Regions from separate parts of the Bradyrhizobium sp. ORS 285 genome, predicted to be linked through region 2. Evidence: predicted binding sites of a transcription regulator. Region 2 holds the regulator's gene; the other holds the start of a gene.

Region 1 (3,209 bases), 120 kb from region 2:
GTCGGAGATCTCCTCGCGACCCAGCGCGGTGAGGCGCTGCAGACGCAGATCGAGAATGGCCTTGGCCTGCTCCAGCGACAGCCGCGCGGTGCCGTCCGGATTGATGCGGTGGCGCGGATCGTCGATCAAGGTGATCATCGCTGCGACGTCCTGCGCCGGCCAGTCGCGCGACATCAGGGTTTCGCGCGCCGTGTTCGGATCGGGCGACGTCCGGATGACGCGGATGATCTCGTCGATATTGGCCACAGCAATCGCGAGGCCGACCAGGATGTGGGCGCGGTCGCGCGCCTTGTTGAGCAGGAACTTGGTCCGCCGCGTCACGACCTGTTCGCGGAAGGCCACGAACACGCTCAGCAGATCCTTGAGGTTCATGGTCTGCGGACGACCGCCATCCAGCGCCACCATGTTGGCGCCGAAATTGGTCTGCAGCGGCGTGAACTTGTAGAGCTGGTTCAGCACCACGTCCGGCACGGCGTCGCGCTTGAGCTCGACGACGACGCGGAAACCGTCGCGGTCGGATTCGTCGCGCAGATCCGAGATGCCCTCGATCTTCTTCTCGCGGACGAGCTCTGCGATGCGCTCGACCATCGAGGCCTTGTTGACCTGATACGGGATCTCCGTGATCAGAATCGCCTCGCGGTCCTTGCGGATGGTGTCGATCGTCACCTTGCCGCGCATCACGATCGAGCCGCGGCCGGTGTGATAGGCCGAGCGAATGCCGGCGCGGCCCAGGATGATGCCGCCGGTCGGGAAGTCCGGACCAGGGATGATCTGGTTCAACTCGTCGATGGTCAGCGCGGGATTGTCGGTCAGCGCGATGCAGGCGTCGATGACCTCGCCGAGATTGTGCGGCGGGATGTTGGTCGCCATGCCCACGGCGATGCCGCCGGCGCCGTTGACCAGCAGGTTCGGAAACTTCGCCGGCAGGACCGACGGTTCTTTCTCCGAATTGTCGTAGTTCGCCTGGAAGTCGACGGTGTCCTTGTCGAGATCGTCGAGCAGCGACTGCGCGATCTTGGTCAGGCGGGATTCCGTGTAGCGCATCGCCGCCGGCATGTCGCCGTCGACCGAGCCGAAATTGCCCTGACCGTCGATCAGCGGCACGCGCATCGAGAAGTCCTGCGCCATGCGTACCAGCGCGTCGTAGACCGACTGGTCGCCGTGCGGATGGTATTTACCGATGACGTCGCCGACGGTGCGCGCCGATTTGCGGTACGGCTTGTTCCATTCGAAGCCGTTCTCGTACATGCCGAACAGGATGCGTCGATGCACCGGCTTCAGGCCGTCGCGCGCATCGGGCAGCGCTCGCGCCACGATCACGCTCATCGCGTAATCGAGGTAGGAGCGTTTCATCTCGTCGAGGATGGAAACGGGACGAATGTCGGAAGGTCCGCCCGGCTCGCCGGGCTTCTCATCTTCTTTATCGGACAAAGGGGATACCGGTCGGTTTTGACACGCGAAAATCGCTTGGAATCATATAGCGCATCGCGTCGCGGCAGGCCACCCCCAGGCCTTCCAGCACGAAGGTTTTTCGAGCCGCAATTCCAGCGACTTAACAAGATCTTACGGAACGATCCACGGCCGCGGTGGAGCTGACGCGGAACGGGCCTTGCGAGCCCCGCTCCGCGCCGCCTTCGGATCAGAACGGAATGTCGTCGTCCATGTCGCTGTTGCGGCTGGCGGCCGCCATCGGACGACGTGGCGCCGGTGATGAGGACGGACTGCTCATGCCGAAATCGCCACCGCCCGCGTCGTCGGCGAAATTGCCGCCGCCTCCGCCGCCACGGCCACCGAGCATCGTCAGCGTCGAGTTGAAGCCCTGCAGCACCACCTCGGTCGAGTACTTCTCGACGCCGCTCTGGTCGGTCCATTTGCGGGTCTGAAGCGCGCCTTCGATATACACCGTGGAGCCCTTCTTGAGATATTGCTCGGCGACCTTGCAGAGACCTTCATTGAAGATCACGACCCGGTGCCACTCGGTCTTTTCCTTGCGCTCGCCCGTCGCCTTGTCGCGCCACGTTTCCGACGTCGCAATGCTCAGATTGGCGATCGGCCGACCGTCCTGGGTGCGGCGGATCTCAGGGTCCTTGCCGAGATTGCCGACCAAAATCACCTTGTTCACGCTACCCGCCATCACACTCTCCCGCGGTTTTCAGAAATGACCGGACCGGTCCTGCCGACCGGCCTCTCGGCACAAGGTGGCTAACCCTTCCTCTGGCGCCGGACCCTATACGGTTGCCGCGCCTGCCACCTGCTTTCTCATTGCTTATCCACATATAGCAGGCCGAGGATGATCGTTCCAGTTTTGTTCGCAAACCTACGCCCACAACCAGACAGCGAGTTTCATGGAACCGAATGGAACCGCAGGGAACCCCGAGTTCCATGCATGGAACTGCCAAAAAGTTCCCCTGATCACGAAAAAGCGATTAACTTTCATTAACTTAGCCTGCCTTACATCCTCCTCGCCTGTGGCTTTTGGGAGACGGTATCCAGGGTTGAATCGCGTATATTTGCGGATGGAATGAGGCCGCTAACGCGGTCGCGCCACCTCTAAGGACGAGCGCCTCCGGGGACGAAATTCGGGGCGCCCAACGCGGGAGACTTGGGATGAAAAGAATCTTTCTTGCAGCAGCCAGCTTGATGGTCTTGGGGTCGCTGGCCCCCGCAGGGGCCGCCGACCTGGCTGCCCGCCCCTACACCAAGGCGCCGGTGGCAGCGCCCGCTCCGCTTCCGACCTGGGCCGGCTTCTATCTCGGTCTGCAGGGCGGCGGCGGCTGGGGTCGCAGCGATGAGACCTTCTTGGGCGCGCCGAACGCGGTCGGCTTCGCCGGCACGCAGCGCTACGACTTCAACGGCGGCTTCGCCGGTGGCGTGATCGGCTACAACTGGCAGGTCGACAACGTCGTGTTCGGCCTCGAAGGCGACTACCACTGGGCGGACATCAACGGCCGCTCGAGCGTGATCAACGCCGGCTTCGGTGACAGCTACTTCACCCGGCTGCGCGGCTTCGGCGACATCAAGGGTCGTCTCGGCTGGGCAGCTGGCCCCGCCCTGTTCTTCGTCAGCGGCGGTGCCACGGTCGGCGATCTGCAGCACCGCTACGATCCCGGCCTGTTCGGGGCTGCGGCCGGCGCGTCGCAGAACGATTGGCGCTGGGGTTGGACGATCGGTGCCGGCGCCGAATACATGTTCGCCCAGAACTGGTCGGC
Region 2 (22,393 bases):
TTGGTCTGCTGCCCTTCGAACCGGAGGCGTTTCGCAAGCTCGGTGGTCCGCCCTGCACCTATGTCGGTCATCCCTTGATCGAGCAGTTATCGTCGCTGCGCCCCAACGAGGCAGAGCAGGCGCGCCGCGACGCCAAGCCGCCGCTGCTGCTGGTGCTGCCCGGCAGCCGGCGCAGCGAGGTTGCCCGCCATATCGCGGTTTTCGGTGAGACACTGGCGCGCTTGCAGGCGCAAGGCATCGCGTTCGAGGCGGTGGTGCCGACCACGCCGCATCTCGAAGCTGCCGTCCGGGCCGGGGTGGCGAACTGGTCGGTGGCGCCCGCGATCATCACCGGCGAGGCCGAGAAGCGCGCTGCCTTCAGGACGGCCCACGCAGCGCTGGCGAAGTCGGGCACGGTCACGCTGGAGCTCGCGCTGTCGGGCGTGCCGATGGTGACGGCCTATCGCGTCGGCGACGTCGAAGCCTTCATCCTGCGCCCCCTGGTCAAGGTCCAGTCGGTGATCCTCGCCAATCTCGTGATCGGCGAGAACGTCATTCCGGAGTATTTGCAGGAGGCCTGCACCGCCGACAACCTCGCGCCCGTGCTGGTCGATCTGCTGAGCAACGGCCCGATCCGTGCACGCCAAGTCGCAGCGTTCGACCGGCTCGACGACATCATGTCGACCGGCGCTGCCTCGCCCAGCGAGCGCGCAGCCGACGTCGTTCTGGCCACGATGCGCGGCGGACCGCGGGGCACGCCCTAACAACAAAGACGGTCTCGTAGGGTGGGCAAAGGCGCTGCCGTGCTCTCTCCTTACGGAGACTTGTAGTCGCGCCGTGCCCACCATCTTCTGCTCGGTTCGTCGATCGACGGTGGGCACGCTGCCGCCTTGCGGCGGCCGCTTTGCCCACCCTACGGCTGAACACCAGGACCTTTCACTTCAATCGCTCCAGGAAAAAGCTTGTCGCTCGTGCAAGCGCATCCGCAGCCTCGGGGCGGGTCGCATCGAAATCGAAACCGTGGCCCATGCCGTGATAGATGACCAGTTCGGCCTCTCTGCCTGCTGCTTGGGCTGCTTCGACCAGGGCCTTGCCCGACGACAGCGGCACGTTGCGATCGGCATCGCCGTGGAGAGCGAGTAGAGGCGGCAGACGAAATGGGTCTGCGTCATGGAGATCGGGACGCCCCGCATAAAAGACCACCAGCGCCGTGATACGCGGATCCGACGCAGCGGTAGCAACTGCAAGAAAGCCACCATTGGAAAAGCCGAGAAGCCCGATCTTGCCGGAGTAGCCCTCACGACGCGTGAGCAGGGACGCCGCGCCGCGGACGCGCTCCGACCATGTCGCAACGTGAGCAGAGAAGTAAGCCTGTCGGGTTTTCTGATCGGCTGAGCTCATCGGGCCGATGTCTGTTGCGTCATAATAGGAAACGAGAGCTGCATCGATGCCTTTGGCGGCCAGCGCCTGGGCATAGCGGGAATACGCGGCGGCATATCGCTCGAGTCCCTGTGCGCCATGGAGGATGATCACCGCCGGCCGCGGACCTTCGCGCTGACCGGCAAACAGCTTGATCGTCATGGACGCGTCGGCCGTGGAGACGGTCAGCTCTTGCGGGACGGTATCCGCTGCATGGCTCGGCATCGTCGGGACGAAAACCAGCACGATCGCCGCGATACACAACGCTCGGAAAGTTGCGAGCCGCTCCGTCATCGCTTCTGCCTTATGAGTTGAACGACGTGAGCCGTAGGGTCGGCAAAGGCGCTGCCGTGCTCTCTCCACTCATGAGATCGCAGAGGCGCCGTGCCCACCATCTAAAGCATGATCCGGAAAAGTGCGCAGCGGTTTTCCGAAAAGATCATGCGCAAACAACAACCTAAAGCGCGATGACGATTCATCCTGATCTCATCGCGCTTTAGCCGCTGAGTTCGCCGAACGAGGGTGGGCACGCTGACGCCTTGCGGCGGCCGCTTTGCCCACCCTACGGCTGCTCACCAGCTTCAGCGGACGCGCATCCAACTGCAGCAAAAAAGGCCCGTCCAGCGTGGACGGGCCTTTGATCATTGATCGCTGCTGTTTGATCAGCCGCGCTTGTCCATCTCGACATAGTTGCGCGTGGTCACGCCGGTGTAGAGCTGGCGCGGACGGCCGATCTTCTGCTGCGGGTCCTCGATCATCTCGCTCCACTGGCTGATCCAGCCGACGGTGCGGGCGACCGCGAACAGCACGGTGAACATCGAGACCGGGAAGCCCATCGCCTTCAGGGTGATGCCCGAGTAGAAGTCGACGTTCGGATAGAGCTTGCGGTCGATGAAGTACTGATCGCTGAGCGCGATCTTCTCGAGCTCCATCGCGACCTTCAGCATCTGATCGTCGGCGTGGCCCGTCTCCTTGAGCACCGCGTGACACATCTTCTGCATGATCTTGGCGCGCGGGTCGTAGTTCTTGTAGACGCGATGGCCGAAGCCCATCAGGCGCACGTCGCTGTTCTTGTCCTTCACCTTGGCGATGAATTCGGGAATCTTGTCGACGGTGCCGATCTCGGCCAGCATGTTCAGCGCGGCCTCGTTGGCGCCGCCATGCGCCGGGCCCCACAGGCAGGCGATGCCGGCGGCGATGCAGGCGAACGGGTTGGCGCCCGAGGAGCCGGCGATGCGCACCGTCGAGGTCGAGGCGTTCTGCTCGTGGTCGGCGTGCAGGATGAAGATCTTGTCGAGCGCGTCCGCGAGCACCGGATTCGGCTTGTAGTCCTCGCACGGCACGGCGAAGCACATGTGCAGGAAGTTCTCGGCGAAGGACAGCGAGTTCTTCGGATAAACGAAGGGCTGGCCGATGGTGTATTTGTAGGCCATCGCGGCCAGGGTCGGGATCTTCGCGATCATCCGCATCGACGCGATCATGCGCTGCTTCGGATCGTTGATGTCGGTCGAGTCGTGGTAGAACGCAGCGAGCGCGCCGACCGAGGCGACCATGACCGCCATCGGATGGGCGTCACGGCGGAAGCCGTGGAAGAAGCGCGACATCTGCTCGTGCACCATCGTGTGATGGGTCACGCGATAGTCGAAGTCCTTCTTCTGGGCGGCGGTCGGAAGCTCCCCGTACAGCAGCAGATAGCAGGTCTCGAGGAAGTCGCCCTTCTCGGCGAGCTGCTCGATCGGGTAGCCGCGGTATTCCAGGACGCCGGCGTCGCCGTCGATATAGGTGATCTTCGACTGGCAGCTGCCGGTGGAAGTAAAGCCGGGGTCATAGGTGAACATCCCGGTCTGGGCGTAGAGCTTGCCGATGTCGATGACGTCGGGGCCCACGGTGCCGCTCAGGATCGGAAGATCGAAATTCTTGTTGCCGACGGTGAGGGTCGCGGTCTTGCTTGCGGATTTTGCGTCCATCGTTTGTCCCCGATGAGATCGTTAGGCGTGATCGTTAGGCTTTGGCCCTTGTTCTTTGTGAGAGATCGCAGGCGGGTGGACATTATCTAGTGCGGTGGCTCTGACTTTGCCGTCAGCGTCGTCCGCGGCACTGTTGCCGTGAACATCTTAAGCGAAGGTCAAATCCGAAACCGCACTGGAATCTTATACTTACTAGTGTCCTTCGGCTTTCACATTCGCAAACGCGCCGGCTGCAACGTGTGACGATTGTCAAAGCCCGGGACACCAGTTTGTGCCGCACAACTGGGTATCGTATTGCCCTGTGCGCTGCAAGATGGGGGTTAATGAGACCTTATGCGATGGTCTGGTCCTTCAGACGGCCTAAGGATTCATCACGCCCCAGAATGGCCAGAACGTCGAAAATGCCGGGCGAAGTTGTCCGTCCGGTCAGCGCGGCGCGCAGCGGCTGCGCCACGGCGCCCAGCTTGAGATTGTTAGCTTCCGCAAACGCACGCAGCGCGGCTTCCGTGGCCGGCCCGCTCCAGGACTCGACGGCCGAAAGCGCGTCGTGCAGCCGGCCGATCAGGGCGCGGCTTTCCGGCGTCAGCAGGGCGGCGGCCTTGGGATCGATCGGCAGCGGCCGGTCGGCGAAGATGAAGGCGGCGCCGTCGATCAGCTCCAGCAGCGTCTTGGCGCGCTCCTTCAGGCTCGGCATCGCCTGCGTCAGCTGCGCGCGCGTGGCATCGTTGAGCTTGGCCTTCAGCGCCGGGCCGTTCGGCACGTAGTTGAGAACGTCTTCGAACTGGCGTACCAGCGCGGCGTCGTCGCTGTGGCGGATATAGTGGCCGTTGAGGTTTTCCAGCTTGGCGAAGTCGAACCGCGCCGCCGAGCGGCCGATCGCCGGCAGGTCGAACGCCTTGATCATCTCGTCGGTCGAGAAGATCTCCTGGTCGCCATGGCTCCAGCCGAGCCGTACCAGGTAATTGCGCAGGGCGGACGGCAGATATCCCATGGCGCGGTAGGCATCGACGCCGAGCGCACCGTGGCGCTTCGAGAGCTTCGATCCATCGGGCCCGTGAATCAACGGAATGTGCGACATCGACGGCACCGTCCAGCCCAGTGCATCGTAGATCTGCTTCTGGCGCGCGGCGTTGATCAGATGGTCGTCGCCGCGGATGACGTGGGTGACGCCCATGTCGTGGTCGTCGACGACCACCGCCAGCATGTAGGTCGGATTGCCATCGCCTCGCAGCAGCACGAGATCGTCGAGGTTCTCGTTCTGCCAGACCACGCGGCCCTGCACCTGGTCCTCGATCACGGTCTCGCCGGTCAGCGGCGCGCGCAGCCGGATGGTCGGCTTGACGCCTTCGGGCGCCTCCTTGGGATCGCGGTCGCGCCATAGGCCGTCGTACAGGCGCGTGCGGCCTTCCGCGCGCGCCTTCTCGCGCATGGCCGTCAGCTCCTCCGCCGTGGCATAGCAGCGATACGCCATGCCGCTGGCGAGCAGCTGCTCGGCGACCTCGCGATGCCGCGCCGCGCGGCTATATTGGTAGATGACCTCGCCGTCCCAATCGAGCTCGAGCCATTTCAGCCCGTCGAGGATCGCCGTGATGGCCGCATCGGTCGAGCGCTCCCGGTCGGTGTCCTCGATCCTCAGCAGCATCTTGCCGCCGCGGCCCCGCGCATACAGCCAGTTGAACAGGGCCGTCCGGGCGCCTCCGATATGGAGAAAACCGGTCGGGGAGGGGGCAAAGCGCGTGACGATCGGTGAGGTGGTCGATGAGGTCATGGGCGGCAGCACGAAATCCAGGCAGGGGCTCAACAGGGCGGGGGGTGTATAGCAGGCCTACCGCATAACTAAAGCCTTCCTTGGGGGAGGCGGATTTGGCAGATAGGCTTCCAAATTCCGGAGCAGGATATTCTTGATGACCACGAACGACACGGCAGCGACGGCAGAGGCAGGGCGCGACTTCATCCGCGACATCGTCCAGGCCGATCTCGACAGCGGCAAGCACAAGGCGGTCGTCACCCGGTTCCCGCCGGAGCCGAACGGCTACCTGCATATCGGCCATGCCAAGTCGATCGGTCTCAACTTCGGCATCGCCCGGGAGTTCGGCGGCCGCTGCAATCTTCGCTTCGACGACACCAATCCGACCAAGGAAGAGCAGGAATACATCGATTCCATCCAGGCCGACGTGCGCTGGCTCGGCTACGATTGGGGCGACAACCTGTTCTATGCCTCGGATTATTTCGAGCGGCTCTACGACTGGGCGGAAGGCCTGATCAAGGCCGGCCTTGCCTATGTCGACGACCAGACCCAGGAGGAGATCCGGCTGGCGCGCGGCACGCTCACCGAGCCCGGCAAGAACAGCCCGTTCCGCGACCGCTCGGTCGAGGAGAATCTCGACCTGTTCCGGCGCATGAAGGCGGGCGAATTCCCGAACGGCGCGCGCGTGCTGCGCGCCAAGATCGACATGGCCGCCGGCAACATCAATCTGCGCGACCCCGTGCTGTACCGGATCCTGCACGCGCATCACCCGCGCACCGGCGACACCTGGAAGATCTATCCGAGCTATGACTACGCCCACGGCCAGTCGGACGCGATCGAGGGCGTGACGCACTCGATCTGCACGCTCGAATTCGAGGATCACCGGCCGCTCTACGAATGGCTGCTCGACAAGCTGCCGGTGCCGTCGCACCCGCGGCAGTACGAGTTCGCGCGCCTCAACCTCACCTACACGCTGCTGTCGAAGCGCGTGCTGACGCGGCTGGTGCAGGACGGCCATGTTGCCGGCTGGAACGATCCGCGCATGCCGACCATCGCCGGATTGAAGCGCCGCGGCGTGCCGCCGGCGGCGGTGCGCGAATTCATCAAGCGCATCGGCATCGCCAAGGCCAACAGCATCGTCGATGTCGGCATGCTGGAGTTCTGCATCCGCGAGGAGCTGAACCGCACGGCGCAGCGCCGCATGGCGGTGCTGCGTCCCTTAAAGGTGGTGATCGAGAACTATCCGGAAGGGCAGGTCGAGGAGCTCGAGGCGATCAACCATCCGGATGATCCGTCGGCCGGCACGCGCAAGATCGCCTTCGGCCGCGAGCTCTACATCGAGCAGGACGACTTCATGGAGAACCCGCCGAAGAAGTTCTTCCGCCTGTCACCGGGCAACGAGGTGCGGCTGCGCTACGCCTATTTCATCAAGTGCCGCGAGGTCATCAAGAACGACGCCGGCGAGATCGTCGAGCTGCGCTGCACGTATGATCCGGCGACCAAGGGCGGCAACGCGCCTGATGGACGCAAGGTCAAGGCGACGATGCATTGGCTGCCGGCCGCGCAGTCGGTGCAGGCTGAGATTCGTCTCTATAACCAGCTGTTTGCCAATCCGAGCCCGAACGCGGCCGACTTCACCGCCGACCTCAATCCGAATTCGCTGGAGGTGCTGACCGACGCGCGCATCGAGCCGGCGATTGCCACGAGCAACTCGGCCGAGCCGATGCAGTTCGAGCGTCAGGGCTACTTCGTACGGGATGCGGACTCGACTGCGGACAAGCTCGTGTTCAACCGCACCATCGGCCTGCGCGATACGTTCGCGAAGGAAGTCGCGAAGGGCTGAGGCAAACGGACGGCGCGGGACGCGTGCGGCTCAGCCGATCGCGTCCTGCCCGGCATCCGTCAGCGTGGGCACACCGTCGGTGAGCTCGACGAGCCCGCGTTCGGCGAGCAGCGACAAATCATCCTCGGCAACCGGGGACAGCGTGAGCCGATGCGCCTTGATGTCCCGGAGAGTCCAGCGCAGGTGGATCGCCTTCTCCAAGGCGAGATCGGCGAAGGGGTCGTCCATGTCGTGGGCATCCATACCCCGATAAGCGCGTGCGCTGCGAAAAGTTCCAACGCTCAAGCCGTGCAGAAAGTCAGGATTCCCGTTCCGTTCTGCTAGGCGGCCTCGCGCAGCCTCCGGTAGCCTTATCCCGCCAACAGGTTGCGGGTGGTGTGGGTCATGGCGGAGCCGGTACGGCCGCCAGGGTGGCGTCGCGGGATCGCGGGCGTGATGGCCGATGTCTGGCCGCCGCGCGGCGCGCTGGCTGGCGGCTGGCCCGGGATCGGCGCCGGCGCGTGGCCGTCCTTTGCCGCCAAGCTCCGGAGTTGGGCAAGCGAGGAGGCCGGGGCAGGGCGGCTGCTGCCCTGGGTGCCCGTCGCTTTCGGCGCCGGCATTGCGCTGTACTTCTCCGCCGATCACGAGCCCGTGCTCTGGATCGCCGCCGTCACCGCCGGGCTGCTCTGCCTGGTGGCCGCGCTGATGCGACGCCATCGGCTATTTCCGGCCGCCGTGATGATGGCAGCCGCGGCATCCGGCTTCGCGGTCGCGACCGTGAAGACCGCGCGCGTGGCGCATCCGGTGCTGGCCCGGCCGCTCTATTCGGTGTCGCTGTCGGGCTTCGTCGAGGCGCGCGACATCCGCGAGCGCAGCGACCGCATCGTGCTGCGCGTCAACTCGATGGAGAGCCAGCGCAACGCGATCACGCTGACGCGTGTCCGGCTCGCGGTGCGCAAGGGCACCGCGCCCGATGTCGGCAGCTTCGTGCAGTTGAAGGCGCGGCTGCTGCCGCCGCTCGCGCCGGTGCGCCCCGGTTCCTACGACTTCGCCCGCGACATGTTCTTCCAGGGCATCGGCGCCTCCGGCTTCGTGATGGGGGCGATATCAGCGCAGCCGCCGCCGCAGGAAGGCGGGTTCGCCCTGCGCTATGCCGCGACCATGCAGGGCCTGCGAGATGCGATCGATGCTCGCATCCGCGCAAGGCTCAGTGGCGACGAGCGCGCCATTGCCACCGCGCTGCTGACCGGCCGGCGCGACGCCATCACGCCTGATGTCAACGACGCGATGTTCATCTCCGGCCTCGGCCATGTGCTGTCGATCTCCGGCTATCACATGGCGGTCGTCGCCGGCGTCGTGTTCTTCGCCGTGCGCGCGCTGCTCGCGCTGATCCCCGGCCTCACCGTGAGCCACCCGATCAAGAAATGGGCAGCCGCTGCGGCGCTGGTGGCCGCCGCTCTCTATCTCTTGCTCTCCGGCGCGGAGGTCGCGACGCAGAGATCGTTCTTCATGACCGCGGTCGTGCTGATCGCCGTCATGGTCGACCGCCGCGCCGTCACCTTCCGCACCCTCGCGGTGGCCGCGATGATCGTGCTGATCGCCGCTCCCGAAGCGCTGGTGCATCCGAGCTTCCAGATGTCCTTCGCGGCAACGCTCGGCCTCGTCGCGCTGGTGCAGTTCGGCCTGCCCAGACTGTTCGCGACGCCGGACTCATCGACCACGCAGCGCATCGCGCTGTGGGGCGGCCGTGAGCTTGCCATGCTGCTGCTGGCCTCGCTGATCGCGGGGCTCGCGACCACGCCCTACGCCGCGTTCCACTTCCACCGCATCACGCCCTATGGCGTGCTGGCCAATCTCGCCGCGATGCCGGTGGTCTCGGCGCTGGTGATGCCCGCAGGGCTGCTGGGCCTGATGGCCGCGCCATTCGGGCTCGATGGTGTCTGGTGGATGCTGATGGGCTGGGGCATCGACTGGATGATCGCGGTGACGCGCTGGGTGGCCGCGCTGCCCGGCGCCGTCGGGCGCATGGCCGCGTTCGGCATCGGCCCGCTGGTCCTGGGCAGCCTCGGCCTGATCCTGATCGGCCTGCTCAGGACGCCGTTGCGCTGGTCAGGCGCGCTGATGCTGGCAGCGGCAACGTTGTGGGCGGCCGCAGCGCCGCTGCCCGACATCCTGATCTCCGGCGACGGACGCGCGGTGGCCGTGCGTGGTGGCGACGGGCGGCTGCATGTGATGCGCAGCGGCAAGGACGTGTTCGCCACCCGCGAGTGGCTCGCTGCCGATGCCGATGCGCGCCTGCCGGCCGACTCGTCGCTGGGTGACGGCGTGTCCTGCGATGAGGCGGGTTGCGTCGTGGCGATGGCAGACGGCCGCCTGGTCGCGATGGCCCTGCGCGCCGACGCGCTGGCCGACGATTGCGCCCGCGCTGCGCTCATCGTGACCACGCGCGCCGCACCGTCGTCCTGCGCGGCCGGGGTGATCGACCGCCCGCGATTGCAGCAGCAGGGCGCATTGATGCTGACCCGCCAGGGCCGCGGCTTCGCCGTCACGCCTGTCCGCGCCGCAGGCTCCGACCGCCCATGGGCGCCGGCACCGCCTGATGCGACCGAGTTCGAACCGACATTGGTGCCGCGCGCGCCCGCGTCGCGCGTTCAGGATGCGACGCCGCCAGAGTCGGAGCAGGGCGTCGACGATTAGTTCGGTGGATCGCTCATTGCTGCGCGACGGCCCTCGGCACCGGCAGATGCCGGCCGAGAGCCGCCGCGATGTTGGCGCGCGATCCGAGGAATGCGATCAGTTGGCGATCAGATCGTCAGGTGATGCTGATGCGCCGGATCGATGGGGTCTGCGCCGCCGGCCGCTCCTCTGCCTGCTCGGGACGGTGCTCGCCGGGCTGCTTGGTGACGGGCAATTGCAGCACCGTCACGCGCTGGCCCTCGCAGAGCTGTGTCACCAGGACGTGGCGGCCGTCGGCGAACTCGATCGCGTCGTGATGGCGATCGGGAATGTGCTTCTCGATGGTGTTGAACTTGGCGACGCGCTCGCGGATGGTCCGCGTCCACAGCCAGCGGCTGTCGTAGCGGACGTCCTCGGCGAAGGCGAGCTCGGTGCCGGGCAGCATGCACACCGCAACGGTCGGCTCGCTTTCCAGCGCGAAGCCGCGGGTTGCAGTGCCGCGGAACGTCGTCGAGATCAGCGTCTCGCCGACTTTGGCGGGACGGGAGGCAACGGCATGGAGGCTGTAGTCACACATCGGATCGCTCCTCGTTCAGAGATAGCTGACCCACGCTCCCCCCGGACAGGCGCAGGCCTCTATCAGAGTGGACATCGAGGAGAATGTTAGCGCGCGCTTCGCGGCAATTCTGCGCTGATCTTCATCGCGTGCAGCCGCTGACGATCACAAGCGTTTGAGCATGCCGCGCTGCACATCATAGGGTGCGCTCGCGTGTGACTTGTTTTTGAGCTACGCGCGAAGCTCGTTCGCGCTTAGCCGACCGATTGTGCATCTCGCGATGCTAACCGCGGTGCATCACCGCGACTGCGCGGCGTGCGCGATCAGTACTTGCGATACAGCCCGACCAGCTTGCCCTGGATCTTCACCCGGTTGGGCGGCAGGATGCGCACCTCATAGGCGGTATTGGCCGGCTCGAGCGCGATCGATGCGCCGCGGCGGCGGAAGCGCTTCAGGGTGGCTTCCTCATCGTCGATCAGCGCCACCACGATATCGCCGGTGTCGGCGGTCTCGTTGCGCTGGATCAGCGCCATGTCGCCGTCGAGGATGCCGGCGTCGACCATCGAATCGCCGCGCACCTCCAGCGCATAGTGATCGCCATTGCCGAGCATGTCGGCCGGCACGCTGATGGTGTGGCTGCGCGTCTGCAGCGCCTCGATCGGCGTACCCGCGGCGATGCGGCCCATCACCGGCACCGCCACCGGGCGCTCGCCATCATCAAGCGCCGGTGTCGACGTGCGAACCTTGCCGAGATTGCCCTCGATCACCGACGGCGTGAAGCCGCGGCGGTTGCCGGCGGCCTGCGACAGCTCGGGCAGCTTGATGACCTCGATGGCGCGGGCGCGATTGGGCAGCCGGCGGATGAAGCCGCGCTCCTCCAGGGCGGTGATCAGGCGGTGAATGCCGGACTTCGAACGCAGGTCGAGCGCGTCCTTCATCTCGTCGAAGGACGGCGGCACGCCGGCTTCCTTGAGCCGTTCGTTGATGAACCGCAGAAGTTCGTACTGTTTGCGCGTCAGCATCTCGACCTGGTCCCCGGTTTGATGTCGTCCGACTCGCGAGCTCCTCGATCGGAGCTCCTCATCTCTCTGCGAGCCGGACGAGCGTCTTCGCGTCGTTCCGCAACATACTAAAAACAAATCATGAACGGACACTATATGTTCGATGTGTGTTCCGCAATCCTAAAAATATGATGAACGGACCGGGCTTTGCCGGGGGACGCGGCTCAGTTCGGCAGCCGCAGGATCTCGCAGGGGCTTCCCGCAGGGGCCTTTGGCGCAAAGGCGGGACGAATGACGAGTGCCTGCGAGAGCGCGAGATTGCCGAGCAGCGACGAATCCTGCTGCGTCACAGGGGTCGCGACCAGCGTGCCGTCGGCGCGCTCCTCGAGCTGCGCGCGCAGATAGTCCTCGCGCGAATCATTGGCGCCGAGCTCGCGGCCGAGCAGGGCGGTCTCGCGCGGCAGCAGCGCCTCGCGGCCGAGCAGGCTGCGAATCAACGGCACCAGGAACAGGATGGCGCAGACATAGGACGACACCGGATTGCCCGGCAGGCCGATCACGCGCATGCCGCCGAGCCGTCCGTGCATCATCGGCTTGCCCGGCCGCATCGCGATCTTCCAGAACGCCATCTCGACGCCCTCGGCCTCGAGCGCCTGCTTGACCAGGTCGTGATCGCCGACCGAAGCGCCTCCGGTGGTGACCAGGATATCGGCCTCCGCCTCGCGCGCCCGGCGGATGCCGGCGACCGTCGCCTCGAGCGTGTCGGCGGCGATGCCGAGATCAATCGGTGTCGCGCCTTCGCTGCGCATCAGCGCCCGCAGGCCGTAGCCGTTGGAATAGACGATCTGGCCGGGGCCGGGCGCCGAGCCCGGCATCACCAGCTCGTCGCCGGTGGCGAGCAGCGCCACCTTGGGCCTGCGCCGCACCGGCAGCGCCGCATGATTCATGCTCGCGGCGAGCGACAGGTCGCGGTCGCTGAGCCGGCGGCCGGCCTTGAGCAGCACCATGCCCTGATGGAAGTCGACGCCAGCGGGGCGGATGTGCCGGCCCTTGATCGCGGGCTCGTTGATGACGACGTGGCCGGCTTCGGCACGCGTGTCCTCCTGGATCACGACCGCGTCAGCCCCTTCGGGCACGACGCCGCCGGTGAATATCCGCGCCGCCTCGCCGGGACCGATCACGCGATCGAACGGCCGTCCCGCCGCGACCTCACCGATCACCTGCAGCCGCGCCCCGCTCGTGGCCGCATCCGCCGCGCGCAGCGCATACCCGTCCATCGCCGACATCGCCTCCGGCGGCTGGGTCCGCAGCGCCGCAAGGTCATGCGCCAGCACCCGGTGGAACGCCTCGTCCAGCCCAACCATTTCCTCGGCCAGCGGCTCGGCGCCGGCAAGCACCGCGGACAACGCATCGGACACCGGCATCAGGGCCATCAGAGTTCCTTTGGAGGAAAGCGCACGAGTCGAGGGAGTCGCGTTCTAACCGAACGCGCACCGTGCGGCCAAGGGGCTCGGCTGTGATAGGTCTCTCAGGCTATGAAGCACCCAGGGCCGACGAGCAATCAGACCGGGTGCCTGATCCAGACATTCGGTTCGACATAGACGGCGTGCTCGGCGGACACGAGCACGGGCACCAGCGCGCCGGGAATCTCGATCTCGCCCGCGCGATCGAAGGCCACGCCCGTCCATTGCGTCCACTCCGCGAGCGTGCCGACGATGGTCATCGAGCACGGCGCAATCTTGACGATCTCGCCGCCAATTGCGAGGTGCGTGCGCAGCCAGGAATCCGTATGCTGGCCATCGGCGCGCCGCCGTTCGAGATAGGCGCGCATCGGCATGCGCGGCACCAGATGCTTCTGGTTCGGCCGCACCGGCGCGTAGAGCTCGGCGAAACCCTTTGCACGCGCGCAGCCCTTGAGCGCATCGAGCATCGCGCGCGAGGAGCCCGACACGCGCGCCTTCGGCAGCAGCGCGATCTCCAGCGCGCTCATCGTCGTTGGCCGTCGACCCAGCATGCGGTCCTCATGACCCCAGCGGATCACCTCGTCCCAGCCCGCATCCGGCAGCGTCGTGCGGTCATCGACGCCGAATGCAAAGGGAATGGCGAAGGCGCGCCCGACCACCTCGCCGCCATCGAGCGCAGCAAAGGCGCAGTCCGCAAAGTGCCCGAATGCAGCCTCGCCGTAATATAACATCGCCGTTCGGTCCTGCCGCATGAACTCCGGCCAGAGGCCGTCGAGCTCGGGTGCGAAGACGCGCGGGATCAGGTCCGGCCGGTCGCGCAGGGAGATGATGGTGAGGGTCATGCAACGTTCCAAACTGCGGTGATCGGGGCGGGGCAAGCAACCTTTAGACCGCTTGGCGTTTTAGGCGTTTGGAGCCTGTACAGCCAAGCCCGCAGCCGCTGCACGCGCCGTATACGGTAGATTCGCCGATGCCGAATTTTATCTTCGCCTTTTCGGAATTGTCTGCTATATTGATTTGGTCCCGTGCTCGACAGGAGGGGCGCTTCGCGATCGTCACGGACGTGGAGTGCGGGATGCGGTGGCCGCAATGATGTCGCAGCGGGCCTTGATGGCGCGCGGACGAACGGCAGCTTGCGGACGTGAAGTCGCGTAGTCCTGGCATCCCGACGCCGATGCCAAGCCGGCGGGTGATGATTCCGACGGCGACGGTGGCCAACAAGCCGAGCACCGGGGAGATCGCGTATAAGCGTGAAGACCATCGCGCAGGGAATGCCGGATGTCGGCTGGACCTGTGGTGACTGCCGCCTGCTTTTCTTGTTGCAGGCGGGCCATGGGTTGCGGCCTGCAGCCCGGCATTCCCTGCGCCCTCCGTTCGGACGAGGGTGAATGAACCAGCATCACTCGGGCATGTCATGCCGCGAGAACGAGTTTGCATGATTGAAGGTCAGGGAGCGTGGGCCTTCGCGATCAGTTCACACGCGTGTCATGCGTACTCCGCCCTCCGCTGTCGTCCCTGCGAACGCAGGCACCCATACCCCCAGGGAGCAGTTGTTTTGCGCGATGCCCGACCAGTCCTGCTTCATCACCATCTACGGTGGTTATGGGTCCCTGCGTTCGCAGGGACGACAGTGGTGTCTTTGGTAGCGTCACGGGCAGCTCCGAAAACTATAGCAGTTGTTCGACTTGTCCCGGCGAACGCATCAGAGCCCCAGCGCGGCCATGGCCGCCGCCACATCATCCGTGGAGCGCACCAGCACCGCTTTCAATCCGCTGGCCCGCGCGCCTTCGACATTCTCTGCGAGGTCATCGAAGAACACGATCCGCTCCGCCGGCACGCCGATCGCCTGCACCACGTGCTCATACGCCTCAGCATCAGGTTTGCGCAGGCCGATCGACGAGGACAGGAAGATCTCGCGGAAGTGACCGAGCAGGTCGGCATAAACAGGCGAGAAGTGATTGATATGCGGCTGGTTGGTGTTGGAGAACGCATAGAGCGGCAGCCGCGAAGCAGCGCGCGCGAGCAGGGGGGCGATGCCGGGCATCGGGCCGACGAAGATCGCGTTCCAGCCATCGAGAAACTGCGCGTCGCTGATGTCGATGCCGAGCTGCCGGCGCAGATTCGCGAAGAACGCGGCGTCGGAGACGGTGCCGCGCTCATGACCTTGGTAGACCTCGTCGCGCATGAAGCGGGCCGCGAGATCCTGCGGCGCGCACCCCGCATGCCCCGCCCAGCGCGCGACGACCTGGCCGAAATCGATGTCGATGACGACGCGGCCGAGATCGAACAGCAGCGCATCGGCCGCGCCGGGGCGGAGATCGGAGGGAAGCATGGCGACGCGCGTCTTTGCCGAGAGGGGAGCCGAAAGAGTGCTCCCTCAATAGCGATAGGGCTCGATGTCGACCAGCGGAAACGCGCTGACCACGCTCGGCAGATTCGTCGCGGTCGCCGGGTGCAAATACGAGCCGTTCAACTCGCCGAACGAGGTGACGCCGAGCAGGCCGAGCGCGCGGATGACCTCGTCCTCGAGCAGCTCCAGCATGCGCAGGACGCCGTCTTCGCCGGCCGCGGCGAGCGCCCAGCATTGCAGCCGGCCGATGCCGACGAGGTCGGCGCCGGAGGCGATCGCCTTGACGATGTCGGTGCCGCGCGAGATGCTGCCGTCGACCATGATCTTGGCGCGGCCCCTCACGGCCGCGACGACCTCCGGCAGCACATGCATGGCGCCGCGGCCATGATCGAGCTGGCGGCCGCCATGATTGGAGACATAGATCCAGTCGACGCCGTGATCGACGGCGATCTCTGCGTCCTCGGCGGTGGCGATGCCCTTGATGATCAGCGGCAGCTTGAACTTGTCCTTGATCAGCTTCACCGTGTGCCAGCTCAGCGCTTTCTGATGGTCGCCGCCGGTGGCGCGCAGCCGGCTTTCGCGCACGTAACGCTTTGCGATGTCGCGCTCGCGCCGGCTGTAATGTGCGGTGTCGACGGTGAGGCAGAACGCGGTGTAGCTGTTCGCGACGGCACGGCTGACATAGTCCTCGACGAAGGCGTCGTCACCGCGGACATAGAGCTGGAAGATGCGCAAGGCGTCGGGCGCGGCCTCCGCCGTCTTTTCCAAACCCGGTTCCGAAACCGAACTCAGCATGTGCGCCGCCCCGAACCGGCCGGCGCCGCGTGCCACGCTGGCGGCTCCCGCCGGATCGAAGATCTCGAGCGCCCCGACCGGGGCCAGCACCACCGGCAGGCGCAGCCTGCGCCCGAAGCTCTCGACCGAGGCGTCGACCCGGGAGACATCGCGCAGCACGCGCGGACGAAACGCGATCTCATCGAGCGCCATCCGGTTCCGCCGCAGCGTCGTCTCGGTCTCGGCGCCGCCGATGATGTAGTCCCAGGCGTTCTGGTTGAGCTGGGCGCGCGCCTTGCGGATGAACTCATGCAGGTTCTGGAACTTCTCGTCGCTGGCGCCGAGCTCGACGTTCCGCCACCCGGGTTCGATCGGGGTCTGTTGATTCATGTCTGCCTCCCAGCAACCATATTATCATTTGTTATCCAGCATCGCCCATCGGACAGCCGCTGTGCAAGCCATTCCGAACTGCGGCTGGCGCGGCCGCGCAGCGGCATCCATGCGCCGTGGACATCGATTCGATCGGGGCCACGTCGTTCATTCAGTTGTGATCACCAGGTGACCGTGAAAGCCCGGATAATGCAATCAGGCGGCGACGATCTTGAATTCAGCTTGTCAACGGCCATTTCCGGTGCGGGCTCACGGCGCGCCATGGTAGGCTGGGCGGACCGGTCAGGCCGCGGCGGCGGAGCTTCGGCCTTGAAGAAACCGGAAATGTGGTGTGAGTTCGTGGTCCAATCATGCCGCTGACGCGTTCGAACACGTGTGATCGGACGGCCATCAAACCAAGCTCGGGAAGCAAAACAATGCGGAAAAACTGGCTGTTCTTGGCGGGCACGATGACGGGCGTCGGTCTGACCCTGATGGTTTCGGGGCCGGAGGGTGCGCAGCTCATCGCCAAGGCCAAGGCAGCGGCCGGCATGGCCGACACCTATACGCAGCTCAATCTGTTCGGTGCGGTGTTCGAGCGGGTTCGCGCCGACTACGTCGAGAAGCCGAACGATCCCGCGCTGATCGAAGGCGCGATCAACGGCATGGTGTCCTCGCTCGATCCGCATTCGCGCTACATGAACGACAAGTCCTGGCGCGACATGCAGGAGACGACCTCCGGTGAGTTCGGCGGACTCGGCATCGAGGTCACGATGGAGGACGGTCTCGTCAAGGTCGTCGCGCCAATCGACGACACCCCGGCGTCGAAGGCCGGCATCCTCTCCGGCGATCTCATCGCCAAGATCGATGGCGACGCGGTGCAGGGCCTGACGCTCGAACAGGCGGTCGCCAAGATGAAGGGCGGGGTCAACACCAAGACCAAGCTGACGATCATCCGCAAGGGCAAGGACGCTCCAATGGATGTGACCCTGAATCGCGAGATCATCCGCGTGCGCCCGGTGCGCTATCACACCGAGGGCGGCGACATCGGCTACATCCGCGTCACCTCGTTCAACGAGCAGACCACCGAGAGCCTGCGCAAGGCGATTGCCACCATTTCCAAGGAGATCCCGCAGGAGAAGCTCGCTGGCTACGTGGTGGACCTGCGCAACAATCCGGGCGGCCTGCTCGATCAGGCGGTGTCGGTCTCCAGCACGTTCCTGCCGCGGGGCGAGGTGGTGTCCACGCGTGGCCGCAATCCCGAGGAGACGCAGCGCTTCACGGCGCGTGGCGGCGATCTCACCAAGGGCAAGCCGCTCGTGGTGCTGATCAACGGCGGCTCAGCCTCGGCCTCCGAGATCGTGGCGGGCGCGCTGCATGACCACAAGCGCGCGACCCTGATCGGCACGCGCTCGTTCGGCAAGGGCTCGGTGCAGACGATCATTCCGCTCGGCGCCGGCAATGGTGCGCTGGCGCTGACCACGGCGCGCTACTACACGCCGTCGGGCCGCTCGATCCAGGCTCAGGGCATCGCGCCGGACATCGAGGTGAAGCAGGACGTGCCCGACGATCTGAAGGACCGCACCGACATCAAGGGCGAAGCATCGATGCGCGGGCATCTGTCGGCGGCCGACGGCACCGAGCAGACCGGCTCGCAGTCCTACGTTCCGCCGGACGAGAAGGACGACAAGGCCTTGCACGCGGCGTTCAACGTGCTGCGCGGCGTCACCGTCAATGCCGATGTCCGCGCTAAGGCGGCGGTGCCGAACTGATTGCTGTTTGTCAGGGGCAAGGGCCGTGCCGGTCTCGCGCCCCGCTTTCGCTCACACCCGACGGGGCGGCCTTGCGGCCGTCCCGTCGTGGTTTTCGACCAGCGTGTACAGGCGGACACGGAGTATGTCCGACTGTTTCGGGTAGATCATGCTGACAGGCGCGCGTTCAAGCGAGCGAATGGTATGATCGAACGACAGGGTTTGAAATCGGCTGATGGAAAGCCGACAAATTGCAGCGGTATTTATCGATCGTCCCTCAGGCCGCATCGGAGCGGGCGCGCCGCCCGGACGAGCCGCCGGCGCGATGGCTGGCAAACAGGCTTCGCACCTCGGCCGCGGGCTTCGGAGGGCTGAACAGATAACCCTGCATCTCCGAGCAGCCGAGCCGCTTCAGCACCTGGCGCTGCGCCTCGGTCTCGACACCCTCGGCGGTCGTCGACATCTTGCGGATGGCGGCGATGTTGACCACCGCCTGCACGATGCTCGCGGACCCCTCCGACTCCGAGATGTCCTTCACGAAGCAGCGGTCGATCTTGATCTTGTCGAACGGAATCCGCTGCAGATAGCTGAGGCTGGAATAGCCGGTGCCGAAATCGTCGAGCGCGATGCGCACGCCGAGCGCGCGCAGCTCGTGCAGAGTATCCAGCGCATCATCGTCGCGGATCAGCACGGCTTCGGTGATCTCGAGCTCCAGCCGCCGCGGCGACAGGCCGGACGCCGCGAGCGCATTGGCGACCTTGAGCGCCAGCGTGCCGCTCTTGAACTGCACCGGCGAGACGTTGACCGCCAGCCGGATCTCGTCGGGCCAGCTCGCAGCCTCCGCGCAGGCGACGTGGAGGACGCGCTCGCCGAGCTGGTTGATGAGGCCGGTCTCCTCGGCAATCGGAATGAACTCGGCCGGCGAGACGTTGCCGCGAGTCGGATGCTTCCAGCGCACCAGCGCCTCGCAGCCGACGATGCGATCGTCCTGCAGGCTGAGACAGGGCTGGTAGTAGACCTCGAGCTGATCGTCCGCGATCGCCTGGCGCAGGTCGACCTCGAGCTGATGGCGGGCCTTGACCTGGGCGTCCATCTCCGGCTCGAAGAAGCGCCAGGTGCGGCGTCCCGCCGCCTTCGCGGCGTACATCGCGAGGTCGGCATTCTTCATGATCTGGTCGAGATTGGTGCCGTGCTGGGGAATCAGCGCCACGCCGATCGAAGCATCGGCGGTCAACTGGTGGCCCAGGCAATCGCGGGGAGCGCGGATCGCGGCAAGCATGTCCTCGATCAGGCAGCTGACGTCCTCGCGGCTCTTGATCGTGGTCTGCACGACGGCGAACTCGTCGCCGCCCAGCCGCGCAACGAAGCCGGCACTCCCGACGCACGTCTGCAAGCTGGTCGCAACGGACTTCAAGAGCTCGTCACCGATCAGATGGCCGAGCGAGTCGTTGACGCCCTTGAACTCGTCGATGTCGATGTAATGCAACGCCATCTGCCGTCCCTCGGCGACAGCAGCCATTTCTTTCTTCAGGCGCTCGTGGAACAGGGTGCGGTTCGGCAGCTCGGTCAGCGCATCATAATGCGCCAGATGCGTGATCCGCTGCTCCGCCCGCCTGCGCTCGGTGATGTCTTCATGGGTGGCAAGCCAGCCGCTGCCCACGATCGGCTCGTTGACGATCTGGATCGACCGACCGTCTGGCGTCTCGATGATCTGCGACGTCTTGCAGCCGATGTCACGCAGCACGGCATTGGCGTATTCGCCATCGTCGCCCGTGAGCGATCCGCTGGCCTTGCGGTGAGCGATCAGCTGCCGGAACGTGCAACCCGGCTTCACGACGTCTGCGGAGAGGCCGTACATGTCGATATAGCGCTGGTTGCTGATGACGAGACGCTCGGATGCGTCGAACAGCAGCAGGCCCTGGGTCATGTTGTTGACGGCCTTGTCGAGCCGTTCCTTCTCCAGGGTCAGGCGGCGGCTGGACGCTTCGTGATCGCTGATCAGCCGGCGTACGACGACGGCCAGCATGCCGGCGATCAGCAGCACGGAGGTCACGCCGACGGCGATCAGGAAGCGCATCTGCTCGCGCCAATCGGTCAGCGCCGCCGCGACGGTCGTCGTTGCCGTGACGATCAACGGGTAGCTCGTAAGCCGGTGCGATGCGCCGACGCGCTGCTCGCCATCCACGGGGCTGCTGAAGATGCCGGTGGTGTTGCCGTCGCCGGCCAGAATCTGGCGGAAGATCGGTGCGGCGCGGTAGTTCTGGCTCAGCATGCCCTCGTGGTGAGGATGGCGGGCCAGCAAAGTCCCGTCGCGATGCATCATGGAGATCGCAGCCTCGGGGCCGAGCGCAACCGAGGCGAAGAAACGTTCGATGTTGATGGGCTCGAGACTGCGGCTGATGACGCCCAGGAACTGGCCGTTGGGACTGGTCACCTTCAGGGCGAAGACCGCGACAAAGGTGCCGCTGACCCGGCCGAACACCGGTTCGATCAGCAGTTGCGGCGCGGTGGGATCGGACTTCAATCGCTGGAAAAAGGAGCGGTCGGAGATGTTGATCGGCGGCACTGGCCAGGACTTCGCGGAATTGATCAGGTTGCCGTCGGAATCGAAGATGTTCAGGCCGCCGAGATAAGACGTCGCGCTCAGCTTGCCAGTCAGCATGGCGTTGATGCTGGCGGTCCCCATCTGCTCCTTGAAGCGAGCGCTGGTGTCGATGCGGTTTTGCCGAACATAATTGGCGAGGTCGCGCTGGATGGCGCCGAGGTCCTCCATCTGCTGGTCGAAATGGCGCGCCAGGAGCAGCACCGTGTTCTCCAGCTCGCGGGTCGCGCTGTCGAGCGCGCGCTGCCGGAAACTGTCGGCCATGATGGTCGCGCCGATCGCGATCGCCGCAATCAGCACGAGGCCTCCGCCGACCAGCCACCCGATCGGGCCACTGCGGTCGGTCGAACGTTGGAGGGCATTCCGGGGACTGGTGTTCGTCGTCATCGGTCCTGAATACGCTTGCGATGGGCGCTTCGGGATGGCCGTCCGACGTCCCTCCCACAACCATGGCTACATGTCGGCCATGGAAGTGAGGTTAGGAAGTTGAGTTAGCGAACGATTAATTTGAAGTTGTATTTAGCTGGTAAATACCTTCAGGCGCGATAATGCCCGGACTTGCCGCCGATCTTCTCGGTCAGATGGATGCCTTCGATGCGCACGCCGCGCTCGGCGGCCTTGATCATGTCGTATATGGTCAGGCAGGCGACGGAGACGGCCGTGAGCGCCTCCATCTCGACGCCCGTAGGTCCCGTGACCTTGACGGTTGCGCTGACGACGCAGCCGGGCAGGGCGGCGTCCGGCGTGATGTCGACGGTGACCTTGGACAGCGCCAGCGGGTGGCACAGCGGAATGAGGTCCGAGGTCCGCTTCGCGGCCATGATGCCGGCGATGCGCGCCGTGCCCAGCACGTCACCCTTCTTGGCATTGCCGGAGACGATCAGCTCCAGCGTGGCCGGGCTCATCACGACGCGCCCCTCGGCCGTTGCGGTCCGTTCCGTCGCCGCCTTGTCGGAGACGTCGACCATGCGGGCTTCGCCGCGCGCGTCGATGTGGGTGAGGGACGGCTTGTCGTTCATGACCGGCTACTCGGCCGCGCTGGCAGAGGAGGAATCACGGGCGAGCAGGGCGCGCGTGGCCGCGGTCACGTCCGCCTGCCGCATCAAGCTCTCGCCGACCAGGAACGTCTGGATGTCGACACGCGCCAGACGCGCGAGATCCACGGACGTGAAGATGCCGCTCTCGCCGACCAGCAGGCGGTCCTTCGGCACCAGCGGCGCCAGGGTTTCGGACGTGGCCAGCGTGGTCTCGAAGGTGCGCAGGTTGCGGTTGTTGATGCCGATCATCGGGGAGCGCAGCTTCAGCGCGCGATCGAGCTCGGCGCGATCGTGGATCTCGATCAGCACGTCCATGCCGTGGGCGAGCGCGGCCGCCTCGATATCGGCAGCGGCGGCATCATCGAGCGCTGCCATGATGATCAGGATGCAGTCGGCGCCATGCGCGCGCGCCTCGATCACCTGATAGGTGTCGAACATGAAGTCCTTGCGCAGCACGGGCAGGGCGGTCGCCGCGCGCGCTGCGACCATGAAGTCGAGATGGCCCTGGAACGACGGCGTATCGGTCAGCACCGACAGGCAGGCCGCGCCGCCGGCCTCGTACGCCTTGGCGAGAACCGGCGGATCGAAATCGGCGCGGATCAGGCCCTTGGACGGGGAAGCCTTCTTGATCTCGGCGATCAGCGCATAGTCGCCGGTCGCATGCTTGGCTCGGATGGCGTTGACGAAGCCGCGCGGCGGCCGGGCGTCACGCGTACGCGCCTCGAGCTCCGGCAGCGGGCACGCCCGCTTGGCGGCTGCTATCTCCTCGCGCTTATAGGTTTCGATCTTGGCCAGGATGTCGGACATGGCGCCCTCCAGGGATCAGCTGTTGGAGATGGCGATCAACTGCTTCAACCGCGCGGCAGCTGCTCCGCTGTCG

Evidence for each region. Region 2 encodes LexA, which represses DNA repair genes until DNA is damaged. Its sites were predicted from a motif close to TGTTCNNNNTGTGTTCNG; they were not measured.
Region 1: the regulator LexA is predicted to act here: its motif matches at 2,296-2,313, upstream of BRAD285_RS15030 (single-stranded DNA-binding protein).

Annotation. Positions count from the first base shown of each region.
Region 1 covers NZ_LT859959.1:3,336,914-3,340,122, reverse strand. Annotated here, with positions in the region: gene gyrA (DNA gyrase subunit A) at 1-1,431, opposite strand, end outside; gene BRAD285_RS15030 (single-stranded DNA-binding protein) at 1,640-2,134, opposite strand; gene BRAD285_RS15025 (outer membrane protein) at 2,608-3,209, shown strand, end outside.
Region 2 covers NZ_LT859959.1:3,203,559-3,225,951, forward strand. Annotated here, with positions in the region: gene lpxB (lipid-A-disaccharide synthase) at 1-743, shown strand, start outside; gene BRAD285_RS14405 (dienelactone hydrolase family protein) at 916-1,692, opposite strand; gene gltA (citrate synthase) at 2,061-3,365, opposite strand; gene gltX (glutamate--tRNA ligase) at 3,697-5,133, opposite strand; gene BRAD285_RS14420 (glutamine--tRNA ligase/YqeY domain fusion protein) at 5,270-6,955, shown strand; gene BRAD285_RS14425 (hypothetical protein) at 6,986-7,198, opposite strand; gene BRAD285_RS14430 (ComEC/Rec2 family competence protein) at 7,340-9,631, shown strand; gene BRAD285_RS14435 (hypothetical protein) at 9,747-10,187, opposite strand; gene lexA (transcriptional repressor LexA) at 10,490-11,188, opposite strand; gene glp (gephyrin-like molybdotransferase Glp) at 11,392-12,600, opposite strand; gene BRAD285_RS14450 (hypothetical protein) at 12,729-13,382, opposite strand; gene BRAD285_RS14460 (HAD family phosphatase) at 14,333-14,962, opposite strand; gene BRAD285_RS14465 (alpha-hydroxy acid oxidase) at 15,008-16,144, opposite strand; gene BRAD285_RS14470 (S41 family peptidase) at 16,561-17,895, shown strand; gene BRAD285_RS14475 (EAL domain-containing protein) at 18,152-20,863, opposite strand; gene moaC (cyclic pyranopterin monophosphate synthase MoaC) at 21,013-21,495, opposite strand; gene trpC (indole-3-glycerol phosphate synthase TrpC) at 21,502-22,320, opposite strand; gene trpD (anthranilate phosphoribosyltransferase) at 22,336-22,393, opposite strand, start outside.